One region of the Salipaludibacillus sp. HK11 genome, then DNA from elsewhere that is predicted to be linked to it. Evidence: riboswitches for the same ligand, from Rfam matches in the RefSeq annotation. Region 1 holds a riboswitch; the other holds the start of a gene.
The links. A riboswitch is a leader RNA that binds a small molecule or an ion and turns the genes downstream of it on or off. The one in region 1 is predicted to bind thiamine pyrophosphate.
Positions count from the first base shown of each region.

Region 2: it holds a riboswitch for thiamine pyrophosphate, as region 1 does, so the genes downstream of both, thiM (hydroxyethylthiazole kinase) here and thiW (energy coupling factor transporter S component ThiW) in region 1, are expected to answer to the same signal.

Region 1 is NZ_CP181045.1:4,137,171-4,142,557, forward strand. Features, by position in the region: gene tnpB (IS200/IS605 family element RNA-guided endonuclease TnpB) at 1-595, shown strand, start outside; gene ACM26V_RS19685 (SRPBCC family protein) at 822-1,247, shown strand; gene ACM26V_RS19690 (ArsR/SmtB family transcription factor) at 1,310-1,528, shown strand; gene ACM26V_RS19695 (beta-class carbonic anhydrase) at 1,644-2,210, shown strand; gene thiW (energy coupling factor transporter S component ThiW) at 2,646-3,128, opposite strand; TPP riboswitch at 3,250-3,360, opposite strand; gene ACM26V_RS19705 (GyrI-like domain-containing protein) at 3,826-4,299, shown strand; SAM riboswitch class I at 4,429-4,535, shown strand; gene ACM26V_RS19710 (methionine biosynthesis PLP-dependent protein) at 4,682-5,387, shown strand, end outside.
Region 2 is NZ_CP181045.1:4,589,659-4,595,045, forward strand. Features, by position in the region: gene ade (adenine deaminase) at 1-687, shown strand, start outside; gene thiE (thiamine phosphate synthase) at 802-1,461, opposite strand; gene thiD (bifunctional hydroxymethylpyrimidine kinase/phosphomethylpyrimidine kinase) at 1,455-2,294, opposite strand; gene thiM (hydroxyethylthiazole kinase) at 2,297-3,112, opposite strand; TPP riboswitch at 3,207-3,307, opposite strand; gene recQ (DNA helicase RecQ) at 3,421-5,387, opposite strand, start outside.

The sequences.
Region 1 (5,387 bases):
GACAAACACCAGTACAGGCGTTGATCTAGGACTAAAAGACTTCGCTATCCTTGCAGATGGAACAAGATATAGAAACCATCGTTATTTTAAGACGTTAGAACAAAAGGTAGCAAAGGCACAACAAGTTCTATCAAGGCGAGTTATTGGTTCTAGCAACTGGAACAAGCAACGAATCAAGGTCGCTCGAATTCACGAAAAGATTGAAAATAAGCGGACAGATTTCTTGCATAAGACCTCGACGGATATCATCAAAAACCACGATATTATCGGAATGGAGAGTCTGCAAGTATCGAACATGATGAAAAATAAGAAAACAGCTCAATCAATCGCTGATGTATCTTGGTCTCAATTTAAGAGCCTGTTGAAATATAAAGCTAAATGGTACGGGAAGACGGTGGTGGAAGTGAGCAAAACCTTCCCTAGCTCACAACGTTGTTCACGTTGCGGCTATAAAAACAAAGACGTTAAAGATCTGAATGTGCGTGAGTGGACGTGTGTTTGTGGCATGCATCACGACCGCGATATGAACGCAGGATTAAATCTCAAACATGAAGCTATAAGGCTTCTAACCGTCGGTGCGACGGGGATAGCCTAATCAAAACTTTCGGTTACGAAGGTGTTCTTAGGAATCCCCCACTTCAAACAGTTCGCAAGAGCAGTTAAGTGGCGGGTAGTTCAACAAATGATTTGTTTCAGCACCTTATAATAAACGCAATATCTAATGGAAAATAATCTGAAATAATCACAATTGACACAGAACCATTTGGTTGTATATAATCAACACGGAACCTGTTGGTTTTATAATTTGAGGAGGTATTACTTTGGAAGAAAATTCATTACAGCAAATAGAGAAAAAAGTTGTTTTTAACGCTACAATTGATAAAGTTTGGAAGGCTATTTCAACGAGTGAAGGGCTGGAATCATGGTTTATGCCTAACACGTTCAAACTTCAGGAAGGGCATGAATTTGAACTCGAGTCTCCTTTTGGACCATCACCATGTAAAGTGTTATCAGTTGAGGCGCCGAAACAATTACAGTTCTCATGGGATCATAATGGCTGGATAGTTTCCTTCTACTTAACAGAAAAAGGCGCTCTAACTGAGTTCAACCTGATCCATAGCGGTTGGAAAGAAGCTGAGGCTGTTATTCCAAACACAGGAGAAACACAAGATGTTGTTAGAGATCGAATGAATAAAGGCTGGGATAGCCTTGTTAATACCGAATTAAGATGGGTAGTTGAAAACTAGTGTCGTCTACTTTAAAGCACGATGTGTTTCAGGCAATTGCCGATCCATCAAGACGAAAGATAATGCAATTGCTATCAGAAAAAAATCTTTCTATTAATGAAATAAGCGATCATTTTCCCATCTCGCGCACTGCTGTATCAAAACATTTGCGAATCCTTTCAGAAGCAGACTTGGTGAAAATTGAAAAGAGTGGCAGAGAAAAAATATACCATTTGCATGAAGAGCCGCTAGTTGAATTGAAAGAATTTCTCGCATCTTTTGCACATTTTCAAGGAAACTAATTAATACTGTTAGATGTTATGATAGTTCTATATTTATGGTTAGCACCTTTCTAATAAATGGTATCAACGATAAAATACTCAACTTATCGAACATTACTTAAGGAGGAAGAATGACATGTCATCACTACCTAAAATTCTAGAATTTAATAAAGCATTTGTTGAAAATGAAGACTTTGTTCAGTATAGAACGACGAAATTCCCTGACAAAAAAATGGTTATTCTTGCATGTATGGATACGAGGTTACTAGAATTGTTACCGAAGGCAATGAATATAAAAAATGGTGAAACAAAACTTATTAAAAATGCAGGGGCGATCGTTTCGCACCCATTTGGTAGTATTATGCGCAGTATTCTAATTGCTGTGTATGAATTGGAAGCAGATGAAGTTTATGTTATAGGGCATCACGATTGCGGTATGTTAAAACATAGTGCAACATCGCTTTTAGAAAAATCACAGGAGCGGGGCGTTTCTAGTGAAACAATAGAAATGTTAACTCATGCTGGAATTGATTTGGAAGCTTGGTTGAAAGGCTTTAGTACCGTAGAAGAAAGTGTAGAAAATAGTGTTGAAATGATTAAGAAACATCCATTGTTTTCATCAGAAATTCCCGTGCATGGACTGGTCATCGACCCTGGAACGGGTAAACTGGATGTTGTTGTAGATGGACTAAAAGATAGTTGATGAATATAGAGTAGGTATCGTAACGGTTTTTGAATAAGCCCCCCTTAGGAAACGATCTTTTGGTCTCTTATAAAATAAAGATTCAAATTAAAAGCCAAAAGGACCTCTCCTTTGCTGATGAAGGTTCCTTTTGTTTTTTTTATTATAAGCTACCTATTTCAATAGCTATTAGCTGTCATTTTCTTGATCTTGCATAAGAACATGAGCCTGCTGTCATTAAACCGCCAGCCCCTTAATAGATGTGACCCTTCTATTCTAAATCTGCTAGCTAAGGTCACAAGACGCCACCGCTTGTGCCCTTTCCATTCCAGAAAGACTCACCAAGGGTACAAGATCACCTCTACCGTACATTTTGCCACCTGAAAGAATCAAGAAACATCGCTCCATAAGCAAAAAAACTGTCACCAAAAAATATTTTGGTGACAGCTGCTCTTGTTAAATTTTAAATTTTTCTTTTGGAATCCGAGCCAAAATGATCCAAGCTAATACAGCCCCGGAAGCACTGCTCACAAGAAAAGCAGGGATAAAGAACAGAGCTCCACCCCCGTGACCAAGAAAAAATTGAGCAAGGGGAACAGCTAGAAGTGATCCGATGAAACCTGTGCCAATGATTTCTCCAATAACTGCTGAAGATTTCTTTTTACTCCAACGATAAATGAGACCGGCCAATAATGCTCCAGCCATCCCACCAGGAAAAGCTAAAATCGTGCCAAGGCCAAGTAAATTTCGTAACAATCCAATTGCAAAGGCAATGAGGATAGCTGGTCCAGGGCCTAATATCACTGCTGCGATAACATTTACTGCATGTTGGACAGGATAAGCCCTAGCGACACCTGCGGGGAACCAAATAAAGGTGGCACCGACAATCCCAATCGCAATCAGCATTGCCATCAAAGTTAATTTGTGTGTCCGATTCATTTTTTTGCTCCTTTGATAGAACTAACATTCGCAAGAGGGATAAAGTAAAATAAAAGCCAAGCCCTCTCATAAAGATGAAAGAACCTGACTTTGGTAACAGAAGTAGATGATTATAGAAACGGTTAAAGTTATGCTACTTCCCTCCGCTGGTGTCAACCAGATCAGGTTCTTAGAGTTAAAAAGCTGTACACCTTTCTCTCAGCCCAATAAATGGGCACCCCCAGTAGTTCATATATATTTCTTTTGATTTTAACAGATTAAATTTCCTTGTCAACTAATCTTTCAAAAACAGTGTAGATAAATAGATTTGAAACAAAAAAATGAAACGCAAAACTTATTAAGTTTGCGTTTCATCGATCAATTCAGTGAAAAGAACTAGTCGTTCTCTGTGTGTTCCTTGATCTCGATCGAATTCGCCAGTACAAGTAATGAGATTGACATTTCTTGAAGAACAAAGTACTTAATAAATGATAGTAATAAAATGACAGAATTCTACAATAGCGATAGTGATGAATGTATGAAATTGGCTCAAATGAATGATATATATTATATTTAACAAGTAGGAAACGTTCTATTCCCACATTGCTAATGATAGGTAATCTTACTTTCTTGCAGGAGATTATCTGGAGAGTGAAGAATAGGGAGTAAAGAATCGATTAATAGCGTAGTTTAATCAGAGGAGGGATTTACTGTGAAGATGAGGGGAATGAAAGAAAGATTAATAGTAGGTTTGGCGTGGGAAGGGACAATTGCAGAAGCGGAAAAAGGTGATATCCATAGAGTAATTGAAGATGTTAAAAATCGTAGCGAGGAAATAGATGGGAAGATCAACGAGTCAGAATTAGTCTGCGTTTCAATTCATGATCGTCCGAATGGGTTCACCCACCATGTTGGTTGGGAAGTCGAAACAGGAATAAAGGTCCCAACTGGAATGGTAAGTTGCGTTTTGCCAGAAGGAACGTACTTCACTTTGATGCATCAAAAAGAAGAGAACATTGCAAAAACATATACAAACCTTAAACAAGAGATTCAAAACAAAGGGTTAACTCCTTTAAAACCTGAACAAGTCGATTCTTTTGATGAATTACCGATTAAAATAGAATTGCATTCGGTTGAAAAAATATTGAAAGAAGAGCCGGAGTTCCAAATACACATTCCGGTAATCAAATGATGGGCAATAAAGCTTTCGTAAAAGAAAAATAGTTACTCATTGTCAAATAGTGAAAAACTATTGCATGTTTTATGAAAATCAGCTACAATTGGGAACAATCGTTCACAAATAAAAGAATATTCGGACAGGTTCTTATCATGAGAGGTGGAGGGAAAGGCCCTTTGATATCTCAGCAACCAGCCACACGTGTGGTCAGGTGCTAATTCCTGCAGGCTTTTAGCTTGCGCAGATAAGAAGAAGACGAGTTTAACACTTTACTAACAACCTTCTTCTTATTTTATAAGAGGAAGTTTTTTTGTCTACATTCACATTATGATAAAATGAAAGCCAATTTTTTATATTAATGAGAACAATTAATGGAAATAGAAAGGGGATAGTTTTGATGAGTAAGTATCGAAAAGAGCTTGAAACAACACTTGTCCAAATAGGAAACCGCAGTGAAACAGCTACAGGGGCGGTAAGTGCTCCTGTTTATTTTTCAACAGCTTATCGTCATGAAGGTATCGGCCAATCGACAGGGTTTGATTATTCTCGTACCGGTAATCCAACAAGACAAATACTTGAAGAGGCGATTGCGGAATTAGAAGGTGGTGACAGAGGTTTTGCCTGTTCATCTGGAATGGCAGCGATTCAAGTCGTTCTCTCGTTATTTCAAAGCGGTGATGAGCTTCTTTGTTCGAATGATTTATACGGAGGAACATACCGATTATTTGAAGAAGGGTGGCGTCGATGGGGACTCTCCTTTCAATACGGAGATGCTCGTGATATTCAGTTCTTTAAAGATCGCATTTCTGAAAAAACAAAAGCGTTATATATAGAAACTCCGACAAACCCGTTAATGCAAGAAGCAGATTTAAAAGCTTTTAGCAAATTAGCGAAAGAAAACAACCTTCTACTGATTGTTGATAATACGTTTTATACGCCACTCCTTCAGCGTCCGATAATTGAAGGAGCCGACATCGTCATTCACAGTGCTTCGAAATATTTATCGGGACACAACGATGTGATCGCAGGTCTTATCGTTTCAAAAGGACAAGAGTTATCAGATAAAGTTTTTTATTATTTTAATAGTATTGGACCGATCTTAT
Region 2 (5,387 bases), 450 kb from region 1:
AATGGAAAGATGCTGATGGAAGAAGAATCCGTAGTAACGCCTGATGAGCATTTGTTAAATACAATTCATCTCCCGAAAGTGACGAAAGAGAGCTTGGAAATCACTGTTTCGGGAACGGGGAAAGTTCATGCGATTAAGCTGATACCAAACAGTCTTGTAACGGAAAAAGTCATCGTCGAGCCTGCCCAAGATCGTGGCGTATTTATCGCAAGCGAGACAAATGACTTGATGAAAATGGCAGTCATTGAGCGTCACCATTACACAGGAAATATCGGTTTGGGGTTTATTCAAGGACTCGGTTTTTCAGAAGGGGCTATTGCGTTAACCGTCGCCCATGACTCACACAATTTAGTTACAGCGGGTACTAATGATGAAGACATGCTTAAAGCAATAGAAGAAGTAGCGAAAATACGTGGAGGTATGGTGCTAGTGAAAGCGGGCGAAGTGGTTGCGAGTTTGCAACTAAACATTGCTGGTCTTATGTCTTCAGGAATTACCAACGATGCATATAAAGGGATGAAGCAATTAGACGAAGGGCTGAAAAAGCTAGGATTTGAAGGTGATTTTAACCCCTTTTCCGCGTTATCATTCATGTGCTTACCAGTTATTCCAGAATTAAAATTAACCGATCTAGGTTACTTTGATGGCATTGCTGGGGAACATATCCCGTTGGAAGTCAAATTATAGCTGGCGACGTAATGGTTCATCTTCTTTGCTGAAGATGAGCCATTTTTGGCATTTTAGGGGTGGCTATGCACAAAAAACCTAACAGATATTTTGTTAGGCTTTTTAATGATTTAGTTAAAGGTCTTCTAGTTCCAACCTAAACTGTTCAGCAGCATGCTTTGCTGAAGTCGCCGAAGCGATCGCAGAAATAACTGAAACACCGTCAGCCCCAGCCTGTGCGATCCCTCTAGTACGGTGAATATCAATGCCACCAATCGCAACGATTGGAATAGTAATCCCCTCTTCACGCATTGCAGAAATCATCTCTGGTCCACATGCCTCTTCAGCATCTGCCTTGGAATTGGTTGGGTACATGGGACCTACTCCAATATAATCAGCCCCATCTTTGACGGCCTGCTTTGCTTCAGCAATTGTATGAGCTGAAATACCAAGGATCTTATTATCGCCTATTTTCTCCCTTACGAAAGGCCCGTTTGCGTCAGTTTGTCCGACATGAACGCCATCAGCTCCAATTTCCAATGCTAATTCAACATCATCATTTATAATGAAAGGAATCTGATTAGCTTGACAAATCTGTTTCAATTTAAGAGCCATCTCCCGTTTGGACCGGCCTGTTAGCGATGCGTCCCCTTTTTCTCGGAATTGGAAAAGAGTGATCCCACCAGAAATAGCTTCGGATAACACTTCTGGTAGCGGTTTGTTAACATTATTTGTTCCACTTATGAAGTAGAGCTTCAGCGCGTTTTTTATAAAAAGATTATTTCGATCTACCATTCTGTTTCTACCTTCATTTCATTTAGAGATTCTTGGTAAATACGATGAGCAGCATGGTAGGTGGACCCTGGACCTTTTCCTAGAGAATAACCGTGTTCAATCGCTATATGAATAAATCGCTTTGCTTCACGGACAGCTTGTTTCAATGGAAGTCCTTTTGCCAAATTGGCAGCAATTGCTGCGGAATACGTGCACCCTGTTCCGTGAGTATGTTCTGTTTTGATAAATGGAACAGAAAAAAAGTGAAAATTTTGTCCGTCATAAAAGATATCAACAATGTTTTCAGCAGTGTCATCTTCGCTGTGCCCACCTTTGAGTAAAACGGATTGAGCACCCATGTTGAACATTTCCTTCACAGCTTTTTTTCTTTCGTCTAAAGTCGTAAGCGGCATATTTGTGATCTCTTTTGCTTCAGGAATATTTGGTGTAATAATTGTCGCTTTTGGAATTAAATTATTAATTAACGCGTCCATAGCTTCTGGATGTAATAATTTGGCGCCTGAAGTTGATACCATAACAGGGTCAACAACAAGTGATGACCACTTATATTCAATCGCTTTATCTACGACGATATTAATTCGTTCCTTATCAAACAACATTCCTGTTTTTACCGCATCAGCACCGATATCTTCCATTACTGAAGTGATTTGTTGTGCAACACCCTTTGGATCAACGGGATAAACTCCTTGAACTCCAACGCTATTTTGAGCCGTAATTGCAGTGATCGCGGACATTCCAAACACGTTTAATTCTTGAAATGTTTTTATATCTGCTTGAATACCAGCACCGCCTCCGCTGTCAGAACCGGCAATTGTTAATACTTTTGGTGTCATAGTCATTTTCCCTCCATGATGGACTTGTTGAAGTTAGCCCAATGATCGATTTGTCCAGAAGTTAATTGGTATAGGGCATCGATAAAGTGGACTTGGAAATGACCAGGTCCCATATTGGGTTCTTTTTCAGCCGCAACCTGAGCGCTAATGCCATAAAATGCGACTGCGCAAGTGACTGCCTCCAATAGATCATCGTGAACAGAGATGAAAGCTCCGACAACGGAACTTAATAAACAACCTGCTCCTGTTATTTTTGATTGGAGAAAATGACCGTTGTCGACGGTATAGACTCTGTCACCGTCAGTAATAACATCTGATTCGCCGGTCAAAGCGACGATTGTACCCCATGTTTTCGCAACTTCTTTAGCAATTGCAACGGTGTCATTCATCTTGGCGGTAGAGTCGACGCCACGCATTTCAACAGAATGATCAATCAAATTGGCAATCTCCCCACCGTTTCCGCGAATAACTGCGATGTTTAATTCGGTTAGTAATTTTTTAGCAGATTCGGTCCTAAATGGCGTGGCACCAACTCCAACGGGATCAAGTACAATTGGCGTACTTGCTAGATTTGCAGCTTTTCCGGCTAAGAGCATCGCTTCTACTTCTTGCTTCGTAAGTGTTCCTATGTTCAAAACTAATGCCTGTGCAACCTTTGCCATATTCTCAACTTCTTCTTTGGCATAAGCCATAACAGGGCTAGCTCCAATCGCGTAAAGTCCATTTGCTGTAAAGTTAGTAACAACGACATTCGTAATATTGTGTATGAGCGGTGAGGTGTCTTGAATTTTCGTTCGTAACGTGTGAATCGGTAGCATAATCGTCTTCCTTTCTGAAAAAAAGTGAGATTTTAGAAAATAAAAAAGCGCTGCTCCAAATGGAACCGCGCTGATTTGACCTACTAGATCAATTTATCGCTGTGTTCCACTTTCCTCCGCTGGTACCATCCAGATCAGGTTCAAAGGGATCAAGCAAAGCTTTGTCTCAGCCAATTGGCACCCCTAGTGGTTAACTATTTACTTATTTCTTATTTTCATTTTATCACAAATAAAACGGTAAATCATGGAGAACGCATGGTAGGTAGCGAATTATCAGTAGGAAGGAGCTGCCGTATAGGCTTTCCTGTCTATCCCTTGACTAAGTAATCATTAACAAACACGCGAATCGTAAAGTAATCAATTTCTTCTGAGAGAGCTTCTTTGATTGGTTTCATACCATTTTCAAGTCCGATTTGATCTACTACTTCCTTTATTTGAGCTATATGCTCTGGTTTGACTAGGCGATCGAAATCGACGGCAATTCCATCGTCTGCCGCTTGGAGAAGGTGACTTTGAATCGTTGTGTATTTCACATTGCGAGCTGCACAGATTTGTTCGATGGTGTAACCTTCATTAAATAATTCGATTGTTTTCAAAAAGCTAGGAGTCTTATCTTTTTTGTTGCCAATTCCGTCAGTTTGCTTTTGTTCGTAATTTTTTAAACGACTTGGTAAGTCGAACGATTTCTTTTCATCTGGATTTGCATGCAAAAATTCTGCAATAGCTTGCAAAAAGTGTTCGCCATACGAATCTACTTTCATTTGACCGACACCTTTTACTTCCAGTAAATCTTCTTTCGTTTCAGGAAGCTTTGCGCATAAATCATTTAGAGTCTGATCTGAAAAGACCATGTATGGTGCAACTTGATGCTGTTTTGCTAAGGAAGTACGAAGCCCTCGTAGCGTCTCAAAAAGAGGGTGTTGTTTGGCAAGGACCGTCGTCTGTTTCGCTTGTTTCTTTTCGACTTTGATTTCGCCTTTTAACACCGGGATAGTATTTTCAGTAAGCTGTAAGACTGGGTAATTTCCACCACTCATTTTTAAAAATTGAGAGGCAACGAGGTAATCGATAAACTGACTAACCTCTTTTTGTGTGCGATCTTTCAACAATCCGTATGTAGATAATTTAGTGAAAGAGAAATCTTTCATCTTTTTATTCGCGGAGCCTACGAGAACTTGAGCTACCATTGTTTTACCAAAACGCTCGTTCATCCGTTTAATACAAGAGAAAACCATCTGTGCTTCTTTTGTGACGTCTACCGTGTTTCGGTTGTCGACACATTCTGAACAACGTCCACAAGGTTTGATATCACTGTCACTAAAATATTCGAGGATATAAGCTTGCAAACAATTTTCTGTATGGCAGTAATTGACAATGGCTTGAAGTTTAGTATATTCATTTTCTTTTCGGTCGTCTGCCATTGTTGATTGATCGATGAGAAATTGTTGGATGCGAATATCTTGAGGTGTAAACAAGAGGATACATTCACTGTCTTCACCATCACGGCCTGCACGACCTGCTTCTTGATAATAACTTTCGATGTTCCTTGGCATTTGTGCATGTATGACGAAGCGAACGTTGGATTTGTTAATCCCCATACCAAAGGCGTTTGTTGCCACCATGACTTGCGTTTCATCATAAACGAATGACTCTTGCATCTGTCGGCGTTCGTCTGTTGTTAATCCCCCATGATATTTGCCAACGGAGATTCCCAAGCGTGTCAATTTTTCATGGAGACGTTCGACTTCTTTTCTAGTGGCAGCATAGATGATGCCTGAATAACGATTATTTCGTTTCATATAATCTTTAATGTATTTGTCACGATCCATCCCCTTAACGACATGAAATGAAAGATTTTCTCTTGCAAATCCCGTTTGAACAACGTTTTTTGGTGAAATAGATAAAGCTTGGCATATGTCTTCTGTGACCTCTGGCGTAGCCGTCGCTGTTAGGGCTAAGACTGCTGGTTGACCAGGCAGTTGCTGGATCAGACTTGGAATTTTCAGATAGCTAGGTCGGAAATCATGACCCCATTGGGATAAGCAATGAGCTTCGTCAACAGCGATTAATGAAATAGGTAAAGATTGAAGCATTTGTAAAAATCCAGCTGATTCTAATCTCTCGGGAGCGACATAAACAAGCTTGTGAATTCCATGGCGGATTCCATCAATTCTTTCACGAACTTCTTCGTGATGGAGCGAGCTATTAATAAATGTCGAGTCAATCCCAACTTCTTGAAGCTCATCGACTTGATCTTTCATTAGTGAAATGAGCG